Regions from separate parts of the Acidovorax sp. Q11 genome, predicted to be linked through region 3. Evidence: predicted binding sites of a transcription regulator. Region 3 holds the regulator's gene; each other region holds the start of a gene.

What was found. Region 3 encodes FliA, which starts transcription of late flagellar genes. Its sites were predicted from a motif close to CTAAAGTTTNNNNNNNNNNNGCCGNTA; they were not measured.
Region 1: the regulator FliA is predicted to act here: its motif matches at 2,157-2,183, upstream of ACYZGB_RS00340 (FlxA-like family protein).
Region 2: the regulator FliA is predicted to act here: its motif matches at 1,857-1,883, upstream of ACYZGB_RS10785 (flagellinolysin).

What each region holds. Positions count from the first base shown of each region.
Region 1 is NZ_JBUDZG010000001.1:69,884-74,641, reverse strand. It holds gene ACYZGB_RS00350 (ATP-dependent Clp protease proteolytic subunit) at 1-287, opposite strand, end outside; gene ACYZGB_RS00345 (flavin-dependent oxidoreductase) at 356-1,672, opposite strand; gene ACYZGB_RS00340 (FlxA-like family protein) at 1,796-2,149, opposite strand; gene ACYZGB_RS00335 (sigma-70 family RNA polymerase sigma factor) at 2,306-3,130, shown strand; gene ACYZGB_RS00330 (YdeI/OmpD-associated family protein) at 3,193-3,801, shown strand; gene ACYZGB_RS00325 (aldo/keto reductase) at 3,860-4,758, shown strand, end outside.
Region 2 is NZ_JBUDZG010000010.1:90,778-95,535, forward strand. It holds gene ACYZGB_RS10775 (DUF1800 domain-containing protein) at 1-298, opposite strand, end outside; gene ACYZGB_RS10780 (MFS transporter) at 447-1,718, opposite strand; gene ACYZGB_RS10785 (flagellinolysin) at 1,983-3,686, shown strand; gene ACYZGB_RS10790 (thermonuclease family protein) at 3,708-4,145, opposite strand; gene ACYZGB_RS10795 (DUF2242 domain-containing protein) at 4,676-4,758, shown strand, end outside.
Region 3 is NZ_JBUDZG010000028.1:45,094-49,851, forward strand. It holds gene flhF (flagellar biosynthesis protein FlhF) at 1-472, shown strand, start outside; gene ACYZGB_RS18395 (hypothetical protein) at 465-1,262, shown strand; gene ACYZGB_RS18400 (RNA polymerase sigma factor FliA) at 1,267-1,983, shown strand; gene ACYZGB_RS18405 (hypothetical protein) at 2,051-2,425, opposite strand; gene flgM (flagellar biosynthesis anti-sigma factor FlgM) at 2,467-2,790, opposite strand; gene flgA (flagellar basal body P-ring formation chaperone FlgA) at 2,884-3,648, opposite strand; gene flgB (flagellar basal body rod protein FlgB) at 3,862-4,323, shown strand; gene flgC (flagellar basal body rod protein FlgC) at 4,357-4,758, shown strand, end outside.

The DNA of each region.
Region 1 (4,758 bases), on a different contig from region 3:
CAGCCGGTGCCGATCATGTTCACCGGCGCGGTGATGAAGCGCACCAGGTCATGCATCGTGTCGCCCGACTCCAGGTGCCCACCGGGCGAGCTCACCAGCATGTCGATAGGCTCTGCACTCTCGGCATCCAGCGCAATCAGCCGCCGCGCCACATCGGCGGCCAGGGTGTCGGTGATGGTGCCGAAGACCAGCAGGGTGCGGGCCTTGAAGGCCTTTTCTTCCAGGTACGACGTGCGCGGCTCGGCGCCTTGGGTGGAGGATGGGGTGTTGGTGTCTGGCGTGTCCATGGGGGCAGGTCCTTGAAAAGAGTGACAGGACTGCCATGACGAACGAGACACGCCGGGCGTGACACCCCTCAGCCTGCGGCCACGCGTTGCCCCGGCGAAATGGTGGGCGGCGCCGCATTCAGCGTCTCGATCGCAAAGCCCGCCGCCGCCTTGTAGCGGGCCATGAAGCCCTCGCGCTCCTCGCGCGGCAGCACGTCGTCGATGTGGTCGAACACCCCGCCGCAGCGCTCGTCCACCAGCCCCAGCAGCCCAAAGGGGCCGGAGCCCCGGTTGCGAAGCACCAGCGCCGAGATGTCCTTGCACAGCTGGTCGTCATAGGCACGCAGCGCCTGCGGGCCCACGCCATGCGCGATGAACTGCGCCCCCAGCACGCGCGCATCCACGATGGCCTGGCTGGCACCGTTGGAGCCCACGGGGTACATCACATGCGCCGCGTCGCCCAGCAGCGCCACGCGGCCGTCTACCCAGGTGGGCACGGGGTCGCGGTCGATCATGGGGTACTCAAAAATGTCCTTGGCGCCGCGCAGCATGGCGGGCACGTCGAGCCAGCTGTAGTTCCAGCCATCAAAGTGGTGAGCGAATTCCTCCAGCGCCACACGCCGGTTCCAGTCGCCTTGCTGCCAGCCGCCCTGGTTGTCCACCGTGATCTCGGCGATCCAGTTGATGGTGGCCAGGCCCGTGGCCGGGTCGGGCGGTGTGATGGGGTAGAACACCACACGGTGCCGCAGCGAGCCCACGCCCACAAACGAAGCGCCCGTTCGCACGGGCACCCCCGGCGTGGTGCCGCGCCACATGATGGCTCCGCCCCACTGGATGGGCGGCTGCGTGGGGTGCATCTGCGCCCGCACGGCTGAGTGCAGGCCGTCGGCGGCGATCAGCAGCGATCCGTCCACCTCCCGGCGTTCACCATCGCGCGCCTCAAGGATCGCGGTCACACCATCGGCATCTTGCCGGTAGCCCACCACCCGCTGCCCCAGTTGCACGGCATCGTCACCCAGGCGTTCTCGCACGGCGTTGAACAGCATCATCTGCAGCTGCCCCCGGTGCACCGAATACTGCGGCCAGTGGTAGCCCGCTTCCAGGCCGCGTGGCTCGGCGTACACCTCGTTCCCGTTGCGGCCCACCAAGGCCCATTCGCGCGCCTGCAGGCCAATCGTGTCCAGCACCTCGTTGCCAAACCCCAGGTCATGCAGCTCCCGCACAGCGTTGGGCTGCAGGTTGATGCCCACGCCCAGCGGCTGCAGCTCGGGCACCGATTCAAAGACGATGCAGGGCACGCCGATCTGGTGCAGGGTGAGGGCGGTGGCCATGCCACCGATGCCACCACCGGCGATCAGGACGGGGCGGGCGGAAGAGGGGTGTGAAGTAGAAGATGCGCCAGACATGCCGGGATTGTCCATGCAATGGCGGGTGGAGCTTGTCGCGGACGCCGCAGGCCAATGCGGCGCTGGGCGCATGCCGGGGTGGGTGCTGCGGGTGGGGTACACCCGTTCAGAAAGCCGTTCTTGTCAGGCGTAGGTATCGACGTTGTTGCCCAGCCCAGCGGGTTGATTCTTTGCCGATAGGGCTTTCTGCTGCTGCGCGGCACTGGCCGCCGCGCCTTCGGCCTTTGCCACCTGGGCCCGTTGCTGCTCTTGCTGCTGCGCGCGCTGTATCGCCGTGATCTGGGCTTGCACCATCTGGATCTGGGCCTGCAGCAACTTGGCCTTCTGTTGCTTGGCCTTGGCATCCATGTCGGAGCTGGCCACGCCCTGGAGCTGCTCGGTCAGCTCGCGCAGCTGCTTTTGCAGCTTAGCGATGTCGCTGCTGCCACTGGAGGAAGAGGCTTGGCCGGTGGTGGAGATGGTGCTGGCGATTTGCATCCCTGGTTATCGGCAAGGCGCAGGGAAAGTTGAACATATCCCTTGCGCTGCGGGCTGCTGAACGCCGCCAACCCATGCGATGGAGGTCGTGACCACACCCTGCGAGTCATTGTCTGCCGATGTGCGGCCTGCTTCAGCCTGTGGCACCATGCCTCGATGCAGAACGATGAACACCTGTTGGCGCTGGTGAATGTCAGTCGCAACACCTTGTTGCGCGCCGCCATGCGCCTGCTCGGCCCAGCCGATGCCGAGGACGCCGTGCAGGACGCCTATGTGCGTGCGCTGGAGGCCCAAACCCCGGCGCTCAATGCGGCTCAGGCGTGGCTGCTGACGGTGGTGCGCAACCTGGCCATCGATCGCTTGCGGCGGCGCCTGTGGATGGCGCAGTGGTTGGCCGAAGCGGTGCAGATGGCGCCGGGCGATGCCTCTGGTACGGTCGCGCCCTCGGCGGAGGCTGATGCCGTTCTGGCGCAGCAGGCCACGCTGGCACTGCGGCGGCTGGCGGTGTGTGTGACTCCTGCAGAGGGCGCTGCGGTGCTGCTGCATGCGGTGTTCGAGGCCAGCCACGCCGAGCTGGCGCAGGCCAGTGGCCGTTCTGAAGCGGCCAGCCGCCAGCAGCTGCGCCGCGCGTTGCTGCGCCTTCGGCAGGCTCGGGAAGGCGACGACGCCCGCCATGGCGATGGGCGCGATGAACCCAACGGCGCCGACCCTGCGGTGCTGCGCCTGTACCTGCAGTCGCTGCAATCACGGGATCCAAAGGCCCTGTGGGCTCTGCTGCGTCAGCCGCCCGTGAGTGCGTTGGCTACGCATCGCTCCGAGCAACCCACGCCACCGCGTGCCTCGCATGCACCGGCCACGGTGGGTGGTGTGGTGCAGGTGGGTGGGCAGTTGGGGCTGGTGCTCACTCTGGATGGCGTGACACTTTGTGTGGTGCCGCTAGGGCCGCATGCCGAGCAAGCGCAAGAAGCCGTGGTGGCCTAACCTGCGCATCCGCAGTGGCAACCGCCGGGAAGATGGCACGAAGCAAGGAGGTTTGCCGCACCATGACACAGCCGCCCACGCCCACCTTCTTTGCCACCTCGCAGGCGTTCCGCGATTGGCTGGAGCGCCATGCCGCCAGCACGCAGGAGTTGCTGGTGGGTTTTCACAAGGTGGGCTCGGGCCGCCCCAGCATGGGCTGGTCGGAGTCGGTGGACGAAGCCCTGTGCTTTGGCTGGATCGATGGCATCCGGCGGCGCATTGACGAGCACATGTATTCGATCCGCTTCACCCCGCGCAAGCCGTCGTCGATCTGGAGCGCGGTCAACATCGCCAAGGTAGAGCAGTTGCAGGCGGCGGGCCGCATGACGCCTGCGGGGCTGGCGGCCTTTGCCCACCGCAAGGCGCACAAGTCGGCCATCTACTCCCATGAGCAGTCGGGTGTGGCCGAGCTGCCCGCGCCCATGCTGCGCGCATTCCAGCGCAACAAGGCCGCGTGGCGGTTCTTTCAGGAATCCACCCCACCCAGCTACCGCAAGAGCATGCTGCACTGGGTCACGTCGGCCAAGCGCGATGCGACCCGGGAGGCACGGTTTGTGGAGCTGGTGGCTGCCTGCGCTGCGGGCGAGCGCATTGAGCTGTGGGCCAAGCGGCCACCTGTCGCAAAGCCTTAGACCCGCACCCAAGCCCGAGCCACCCGGTGGGTTGCCGCGCTTGCCGTAAGCTCGCGGCATGCAACAAAGAACCCTTGGACCTTTCTCCGTCTCGGCCATCGGCCTGGGCTGCATGAACCTTTCGCACGCCTATGGCGCGCCCGTGTCTGCCGAGCAGGGCGAGCGTGTGCTGCTGGCCGCACTCGACGCGGGCGTGACGCTGTTCGACACCGCCACGCTCTATGGCTTTGGCGCCAATGAAACCTTGGTGGGGCGCGTGATGAAGCACCACCGCAGCCGCTTCACCCTGGCCAGCAAATGTGGCATGCAGGGTGTGGATGTGAATGGCGACGGCAAGCTGGTGCGCGTGATCGATGGCCGCCCGGCCACGCTGCGCCAGACCTGCGAACACAGCCTGCGCCGCCTGCAGACCGATGTGATCGATCTGTACTACCTGCACCGCTGGGACAAGGGCGTGCCCATTGAAGACAGCGTGGGCGGGCTGGCCGACCTGGTGCGCGCGGGCAAGATCCGCAGCATTGGTTTGTCGGAGGTGTCGGCCACAACACTGCGCAAGGCACACGCCGTGCACCCCATCGCGGCGGTGCAGACCGAGTATTCGCTGTGGACGCGCAACCCCGAGATTGCGGTGCTGGACGCCTGCCGCGAGCTGGGCTCGGCCTTTGTGGCTTTCAGCCCCGTGGCGCGCGGATTCTTGTGCGGGGACTTGCGCGATGTGAGCACCCTGGACGCCAAGGACATCCGCTGCGCCATGCCGCGTTTTGCGCCCGCGGCCTACGCAGCCAACCTGCAGCTGCTGGACGGCTACCAACAGGTGGCGCGCGATGTGGGCTGCACGCCTGCGCAGCTGGCACTGGCCTGGCTGCTGCACCGGGGCGAGCACATCATCCCCATCCCGGGCACGACGAGTGTGGAGCACCTGCACGACGATTTGGGTGCTGTGGATGTGACGCTGGA
Region 2 (4,758 bases), on a different contig from region 3:
CGATCTGCGCCTGGGCCGCGCGCGGCAGCGTGGCGGGCGGGGGGCGCAGCTGCGCGGCCAGGTAGGCGGCAACCCCTTGCGGTGGCAGCGCCTGTGCGCCCTGGGCGGTGTTGCCCCAGGTCACGCGGTCCAGCAGGCGGGCTTGCATGGCTTCGTCGGCACCAGCCCAGCCAGCGGTACCCGCCGGGGTGGCGGCGCGGGCCAGGCCCAGCGGGGCGGTGGCAGCCATGCCCAGCAGGCCTGCGAGCACGGTGCGGCGTTGAAGAGGGCCGTGGGGCGGGGCGGAAGGAGCGTTCATGGAGTGCGCTTGGGGGCAGGCAGTGGGCGCATGGTGCTCCGCTCCAACGCGGCGTGCAAGCCTGCTGCGCGGGTTTTACCTGCGCGACACAAACGCCCCGGAGCTTGTTTACAAGGGCTGTCGCTCCGTCGCTGAACCGCTCACCTGCTCAGCTGCTGGCCTGCGCAGCTTCCTCGAAACGGTCCACCGTGCGCAGGGTCTTGAACGCCAGCATCCAGCCACCCACCACGCCCAGGGTGCACAGCCCGCCCACCACGGCGGCGGGCACCACGCCCAGCCAGGCGGCGCTGGTGCCCGCGCGGAACTCGCCCAGCTCGTTGGAGGAGCCGATGAACAGCATGTTGACCGCGTTCACCCGCCCACGCATGGTGTCGGGCGTGGAGAACTGCACCAGCGCGCCCCGGATGTACACGCTCACCATGTCGGCCGCGCCCGCCACCATCAGCGCCGCAAACGACAGCCAGAACCAGTGTGAGAGCGCAAACACGAGGTTGGCCACACCAAACACCGCCACGGCGATGAACATGGTGCGCCCCACATGGCGGTTGAAGGGCCGCATGCTCAGGTACAGCCCCGCGCCCACCTCGCCCACGGCCATGGCGCTGCGCAGCGCGCCCAGGCCCGCCGGGCCCACATGCAGCACCTCCTGCGCATAGATGGGCAGCAGGGCCACCACACCGCCCAGCAGCACGGCAAACAGGTCCAGCGAAATGGTGCCCAGGATGATGGGCCGCGAGCGGATGAAGCCGATGCCCGCGCCAAAACGCTGCCACATCGTGCCCTGCGTGGGCCCGGGCGCCGTGGCGTGCGCCACCGGAACCCGCAGCACCAGCGCCACCCCCAGCGTAAAGCAGGCGCAGCACATGGCATAGGTCAGCTCGCCGCCGCCCAGCGCATACAGCAGCCCGCCCAGCAGCGGCCCGCCAATGCTGGCCACGCGCATCAGCATGCTGTTGGCGGCCATCGCCTGCGCCAGATGCCCGCGCGGCACGATCTGCGGCAGCAGGCTTTGCATGGCCGGGCCCGAGAACGCGCGCGAGCAGCCATACAGCACCAGCACCGCATAGATGCCTGCCACCCCGCTGGCTCCGTGGCCCGACAGCCACCACAGCAGGGCACTGCACAGCCCGCCCACGGCCCAGCTGGCCGCCAGGATGCGCTTGCGCGCAAACCGGTCGATCAGATCGCCCGCCGGCAGCAGCAGGCACAGCATGGGCAGGAACTGCGCCAGGCCCACATAGGCCAGCGCCAGGGGTTCGCGGGTGAGGTCGTACACCTGCCAGGCCACCACCACGGCCTGCACCTGGGTGGCCACCACGGCCACCACGCGTGCGATCAGAAAAGCAACAAAACCGGAATGGCGGTAGACGCTGGCGGGCTCGGCTTCGGGCGCCGCAAGGGGGGATGGGGGGGCAGTCATGACAACGGAGGGGCTGTTGGCGCGGGGCTGAAAACAGCTTTTCAAGGGCCGGGCCAAAGGGAGAGAAAGACCCCACGATCCTACTGGCCGTGCCCCCGGCGCGCTGGCAGCTACGGGAAAGACCCGCAGAAATCGCCATTCAGGTTTTGCCGGAGCGCGTCGATAAGGAGACAGAGAAGCGGGTTTCCGGGCCCCCGGCGCTGTGGCGTGGGGCGCGGTGCCTGTGTATTTATCAACCACTCACCAGGAGCTGCGGGGCTGGCCATGGGGTTGACGATCAACACCAACGTGATGTCGCTGAATGCGCAGCGCCGGCTTGGCAATGCGCAAAGCGATATGGCCACGACCGTGCAGCGCCTGTCCTCGGGCCTGCGCATCAACAGTGCCAAGGACGACGCCGCGGGCCTGGCGATCTCCGAGCGGTTCACTTCCCAGATACGGGGGTTGAACCAGGCGGCGCGCAATGCCAACGACGGCCTGTCGCTCATGCAGACGGCCGAGGGCGCGCTGCAGAGCGTCACCGCCAGCCTGCAGCGCATCCGCGAGCTGGCCGTGCAGGCCGCCAACGACACCAACAGCGCGACCGACCGCCAGGCCATCCAGGCCGAGGTCACGCGGCTGGCGCAGGAGATTGACCGCACCGGGCGCACCACGCAGTTCAACGGCATGGACGTGTTCGACCGCTCCGACGCCAGTGTGGTGGGTGACGAGAACCTGCTGGCCGTGTTTGACGGCCTGACCAGCGCGGGCAGCTGGCTGGAGAGCAGCGAGAACCTCATCCGCAGCTACTTTGGCCTGCAGGGCGACGGCGCGGCCATCGACATCCGCTACACCGGCTTTACCGATAACGCGGGTGGCGTGGCCGCCTATGTGCAGGTCACCGGGTTTGACGGGCAGGGGCGGGGCAACAATCTGGTGCTGCAGGTGGACATGGCCGACTTTGTGCCGCCCAACCCGCCCAACGGCGGCTCCGCGCCGTTCTACAACGACCGTGTGATTGCCCACGAAATGGTGCACGCGGTGATGGCCCGCTCCACCAACTGGCAGAACATCACTGGCAGCCACCTGTGGTTTGCCGAAGGCGCGGCCGAGTTCATCCACGGCGCCGAAGAGCGTGTGCGCACCGACGTGGCCAACCTGGGCGTGGCGGCCGTGGTGGCGGCCATTGGCGGGCCCAGCAATACCAGCCAGTTCTACTCCTCCAGCTACTCGGCCGTGCGTTACATGCACGACCGCATCAAGACGGCGGGCGGCACCGGCATCAAGGATGTGCTCACCTACATGAGCAACAACCCCGGCTCCACGCTGGACGCGGCCATTGGCGCAGCCTCGGCCGGGGCCTTCACCAACGCTGGGGATGTGCTCACGCAGTACGGGCTCAACGGCGCGGCCTTCATCGGCAGCTTTGACCTGAACAATGCCGACACCGGCGCCATTGGCGGCGCCGACGTGGACGGCGGCATGGTGCGCGACGCCAAGGCGGCGCTGCCCAACCAGGGCAGCCGCTCGGGCAAGGACGCGCTGCAGGGCTTCACCGAAACCTACGAGAGCATCGCCTCGTCCAGCGGCGCCATCAGCACCAAGGTCTTCCAGGTGGGCGCCAATGCCAACCAGACGCTGGAAACCCGCGTGGGCGCGATTGGCCTGGGGGCCATGGGCCTGCGCAACACGCTGGATGTGACCACCTCGGCCGCACAGGCCATCGTGTCGGTAGACCGCGCGCTGGACTACGTGAACAGCCAACGTGCCGTCATCGGCGCACAGTCGTCGCGGCTGGAGTCGGCCATCACCAACCTGCAGATCGGCAGCGAGAACCTCTCGGCCAGCCGGGGGCGCATCACCGACACCGACTTTGCGGTGGAGACCGCCACCCTGGCGCGCCAGCAGATCCTGCAGCAGGCGGGTAACGCCATGGTGGTGCAGGCCAACCAGATGCCCCAGGGCGTGCTGGCTTTGCTGCGCACCTGATCCATCCCTCTCCAACTCCGCTCAGCGTTTGCTGCGCCGGTGCCGGTAGTCCCACGGCGCCAGCGGCCGCTTCTGCGACCACAGGCCGGTGCCACTGCTGCGCGCCTGCTGCTGCAGCGCCGCCAGCTGTGGGCGCGATTCGGCATAGGGCGTGTACACCCAGGCCAGGCCCGCGCGCACCTGGGCCGTGGCCACGTCGGCACTGCGGCAGCGCACATGGGCCACCGTGCGGCCATAGCTGTCCTCATCCACCGGCTGCAGCGTGGCGCGCTGCCTGAAGCACAGCCGCGCCAGGTGCTGCCGCGACTTCTGGCCAAACGCCTGGCGCGACTCGGGCGCGTCGATGGCGGCAATGCGCACCTTCACCTGTTGGTAAGCGCCGGGCGTGCCACAGCGGGCGGTCAGGGTGTCGCCGTCGCTGATGGCGACGACCAGGCAGAACAGGGAAGCAAGGGGCACGGGCGGTGGTGTGGTTGGGGGAGGAGGGCGAAAGGCAGCGTTGACGGGAGGCGGCAGCTTTACAAGCCTTTTTGGCCTTCTGGGCGCAATGGGTAAGCGCAGATCGCTATCAATAGTGTAGCTGCTGTGGAGCAGGCTCCGGGGCAAGCCTAGGTGTGTGGCTCATGGGGTGCAGGGATGCCGGTTTTTTGTGCAGCCGGCTGAAACCACGCACCGGCGCGGGTTTGAGATCGTGAACACGTTCTGAAGGTTGTTCCGGGGTTTATCCACAACTTGTTGCACACGCGGCGGGTATAACTTGCCGGATGCTGGCTGGCAGGACGGGCAAATCCCCTCCTCGTGGTGGTCGTGGGGCCCGCAGCAGCTCCCTAAAATTGATGGAACCGCGCCGGGCCTGCACCGTCAGAACACCCTGTTGCGCAGCGTAAAGAAAACCAGACATGACCCCAAACTCCCCAAAAGATTGCCCCTTGCCCTCCGCCGTACCGGCGGCCCGCGCACCAAGCCGCACCCCGCTGCGGGCGCTGGCGATGGCCGTGGCGGGCGGTGCATCGGCCCTGCTGCTGGCGGGGTGTGTGGGCACCACCGTCAAGACCTTTGAAGTGCAGGAAAA
Region 3 (4,758 bases):
CGCGCTGCAGGACCTGCTGGGTCTGCTCAGCGGCAAGAAGATGGTCCTGATCGACACCACCGGCGTGGCACCCCGCGACCCGCGCAAGCGCGACATGCTGGACGTGCTGGACCTGCCCCACGTGAACCGCCTCTTGGTGCTCAATGCAGGCTACCATGGCGACACGCTGGACGACGTGCTCACCGCGTTCAAGACCGACGGCTCGCAGCAGGCCATCCTGTCCAAGGTGGACGAGGCCGTGAAGCTCGGCCCTGCCATCGATGCGCTGATCCGCCACCAGATGGTGCTGCGCGGCGTGACCAATGGCCAGCGCGTGCCTGAGGACTGGGAACGTGCCAACGCGCACCAGCTCATCAGCACCTCGATGCGCGCCCCGGCCAAGTCGGCGTTCGACCCGAAGGCCACCGACCTGAATTTCTTCTTCTCGCACTCCCCCGACACCATCACCGAAGGGGGGCTGGTCGATGCTTGATCTGGGTTTTCACCAGGCCGCCGGCCTGCACAGTTTCACGCCGCAGGCCGAGCTGCGCATGCTGGCGGTGGTCAGCCAGGGCAACGCCGGCAGCGGGCTGGAAACGCTCTGGCAGATCTGCGCCAGCCTGCAGCGGCTGGGCTACCCCGTGGTGGTGCTGGACGGCACGGCGCAGGAGACAGACAACAGCCCGGGCCTGCTGCACCTGCTGCAGCACGCCTCATGGAACGACGGCGCGCAACTGAACCTGGGGGCCACCGCGTCCTCGCTGGCCGTGATCCCGGCAGCCAAGGGCTTGCAGCACCTCAGCCGCAAGGCGGGCGACACCACGCGCTCCCCCATGGAGGACCTGCTGCCTTACTTCAGGACCTATGGCCTGATGGTGATCCACGCCCCCGCCTCCACGCTGGGGCCCTTGCTGACCCACACGGCCACGGTACCGCTGGTGGTGATGGGCGGCGGTTCAGCGGGCGTGATGACCAGCTACAAGAACCTCAAGCAGATTGCCCTGCACACCGGACTGCCCTGTATGGTGGCCGCTTTGCTGCACAGCAACACGGCCGCCGAGCGCCGCAAGGCCCAGTCGCAGCTGATGACGCTGCAGGCCTGCGCCGAGCGCCACCTGGGCGGCCCCGTACGGACCACCACCATCGCCACCCAGAACCCCCAGGAGCTTCAGCGCCTGGCCTTGCAACTGCTGGAAAATGCGGGCACCATGAACGGATCGCTGACTGCGCTGCCACCCAGCAACTTGACAGGCATGCCCGCGCATTTTGTCCGGAGCCATTGAACTGATGTACACAGCCAAAGGCCAGCTTGATCGCGATGCCATGATCCGCCAGCATGTCCCGCTGGTCAGGAGAATTGCGCACCACATGATCGCCAAGCTGCCGCCCAATGTGGAGCTGGATGACTTGATCCAGGTCGGCATGATGGGCCTGGCCGAAGCGCTCTCGCGCTACGAAGTCGCCCAGGGCGTGCAGTTCGAGACCTTTGCCACCCAGCGCATCCGGGGCGCCATGCTCGACGAGCTGCGCGAGGGCGACTGGATGAGCCGCAGCTCGCGCAAGAGCCAGAAAGACATCGAGCACGCCGTGCACCGGCTGGAGCAGAAACTGGGCCGCAGCCCGCTCGAATCGGAAATCGCCAGCGAAATGGGCATGAGCCTGCCCGACTACCAGAACCTGCTGGGCAAGGTCCGGGGCACCCAGCTGGTGTACCTGGAAGACATGACCCATGGCAACGACGACGAGGACGGGTTTCTGGACCGCCATGTCGCCGACGCCGACGCCGACCCTGTCGAGTTGCTGCGCGACCAGCGCCTCAAGACCTCGCTGGTGAACGCCATCAAGAGCCTGCCCGAACGCGAGCAGCACATCATGGGCATGTACTACGAGCACGACATGAATCTCAAGGAGATTGCGGCCGTGCTGGGCGTGACGGAGTCACGGGTGTGCCAGCTGCACAGCCAGTCCATCGCCCGCCTGCGCGCCAAGATGCGCGCGCATTGACCCTGCATTGAGCTAGTTTTCCCGCCGCCCCACAGGGCGCGCCGGGCCAAGGTCCATCCCCCTTCAATCAGCCTGCAGAACGGTAGATGCGCGCCACGCCCGGCTTGGCCGCGCGCGTTGACAGCCCGTCGCCGTAGGTCGATGCGGCATTGGAAGGAGGCAAAAGGCCCGCAGCCTGGCGGTCTGTCACGGCCGACAGGCGCGCGAGGTTGTCGCGCTGCACCGTCAGCATGCCGCTGATGGTTTCCACCCGCTTTTGCACCGCTGCAGGCAAAAGCGCCCCGTGCGCCGTGGATTGCTCCAGCGCGCGCGCGAACAGGGCCGCTGCGTCACGCAGGGCCACACTGTGTTGTTCCAGGGATTGGGGGTCTGCCGCGAGAAGGGCGGCGGTGACTTTATCGATCAGCTGCTCGACAGCCGAGAGGGATTCTTCCAGCGACATGGCGCATTGTGCGATGGATCACGCCAGTCTGCAAAGCGGGTTCAACCCCGCGAACGGGTCAGGATCTCCTGGGCGTTGGACAGCATCTTGTCGGCGATGGCTTCGGCATCGACGGAAAACTCACCCTTTTCGATGGCGGCGCGGACAGCCTTGACCTTGCCAGCATCAAAATCACCGGCCACGCGGGAGGCAGGGCTCAGGCTTTGGGCAGCGATGGAGACGGTGACGGGCACACCGGCGGTTGACGCTGCAGCCAGGGCGTCTTTGGTGGCTCCTTCAGCAGCGCTGGCAGGACTCTTGGCTTGCTTGGCAAGCCCCGTCTGCGGCAATGCGCCCGGGAGTTCCGGTTTTTGACCTATCTTCATCGCTCTCTCCACCACCCCGCATGATGTGGGGCACAGTAGCAATGTTTTCGACCCGTTTGGCCCGGACTTTAGCCATTTATCACCGGGGCGTCATCAAAGAGTGACGTCCACTGTTCCGCCTTCGTTCACTATTCCACTCACGATGCGCCCATTCTCCATGCGAATGCGCACAGTTTGCCCCACGGCTCCGGCTGTCAGCGCCTGCCCTGCCGATGTGACCGCATAGCCGGGCCCTTGGGCCACCACCTTCACCTGGGCCCCCGCACGGAACAGCATGGGTGCCCGCACCATGGTCTGGCGCAAGGCTTGGCCCGCCACCAGCTGGCGCGCGGCCACCTGCCCCACCCAGAGGTCCGGGTTCGCCATCACCGGCGCGGTTTCGGCGGCCCAGTCCACCTCGGCCTCGGTGGCATCGTTGGCGGTCAGCACAGCGCCGGGCGCCACATTGCCGGTCAACACCCACGCCGGGCCAAACGCCTTGATGGTGACCGGCAGGAACACATTCCAGGCGGTGGGCCCCTCGACACAGCGCAACCCGAGGCGGGTGCGGCCCCACAAGCGGGAGCCCACAGGCAAATAAGGCTCAACACGCGCACAGGGCGCCAGCCGCAGACGCGAATCCAGTGAGCCAACGCTCACTTCCATGCGCAAGGGCAGCCCGGTGGGAGCGCTGCGCGCCAGGGTGTCGTCCAGCCAGCGCTGCGTCAGCGGGCCCAGGTCCGCCGAGGGATCTCCCGCCGCCTGGGCGCTGGCAGCGCCACCGGCGCCCAGAGCCAGCGTGCCCAGCACCACCAGGCACAGGGCCCGCCAAGCGGTACCTGCGGGGCGCAGCGCGGGGAAATGGGGGGAAGTGGACATGGAACCTCCTGGGTATCGGGCGGCCAGCCCACCGGGGGCAGGGGCCATTTCACACCAGGAACTATAGGCAGACGGCGCCCGCCCAAAACCCGGAACTGCCCATCCATTTCCACGCTCTTCGCGCTTTAGAAAAAAGCGGCGGTTTCCATAATCAGGCAACGCCAAAAAAGCCTCTGGGGCTGGCGACTTTGTAACCGACGGTGTGAGGCAAACATGCTTGACAAGATGACCAACCAGCTGAATTTTCACAGCAACGCCCTGGTGCTGCGTGCGGAACGTCAGCGCGCCATCGCCAGCAACATTGCCAATGCCGACACCCCCGGTTACGTAGCGCGCGACTTCAAATTTGGCGACGCGCTGCGGGAAGCCACCGGTATCGGCTCCTCGGGCACGGGCTCGGGTGTCACCCGCCTGGCCACCAGTGGGTCGCATGGCACGGCAGGCACCACCGACCCGCGCCACATGCCTTTGCCCACCGTGCCCACCACCGCCAGCATCGACCGGCAAGGTGCCCTGGGCTACGCGGTGCAGACGCAACCCAGCCTGGACAACAACTCGGTGGACCTAAACCGCGAACGCGCGAACTTTGTGGACAACTCCGTGCGGTATGAGGCCACGCTGCGCTTCATCAACGGCGGCGCCAAGACCATGCTCAGCGCCATCCAGGGGCAATAAGCCAGCAGCGCAGCACAGAAAGCGAGCCACACCATGTCCATGTTCTCCATCTTCAACGTCTCCGGCAGCGCCATCAGCGCGCAGTCGCAGCGGCTCAACGTGGTGGCCAGCAATCTGGCCAACGTCGATGCTGTGGCGGGCCCCGATGGCAAGGCCTATAAAGCCCGCCAAGTGATCTTCCAGACGGCCGAGATGGGTGCGGAAAGCGCTGCCGGTGTGCGCGTGAGCGGAATGAGCGAGAGCGACGTGCCCGGCCGCCGTGTGCACGACCCCGCTCACCCGTCGGCCGACGAGCAGGGCTACGTAACGCACTCCAACGTGAACGCGGTCGAGGAGATGGTCAACATGATCTCGGCCTCGCGTTCGTACCAGAACAACGTCGAGGTCATGAACACGGCCAAGTCGCTGCTCCTCAAGACCCTGCAAATGGGCCAA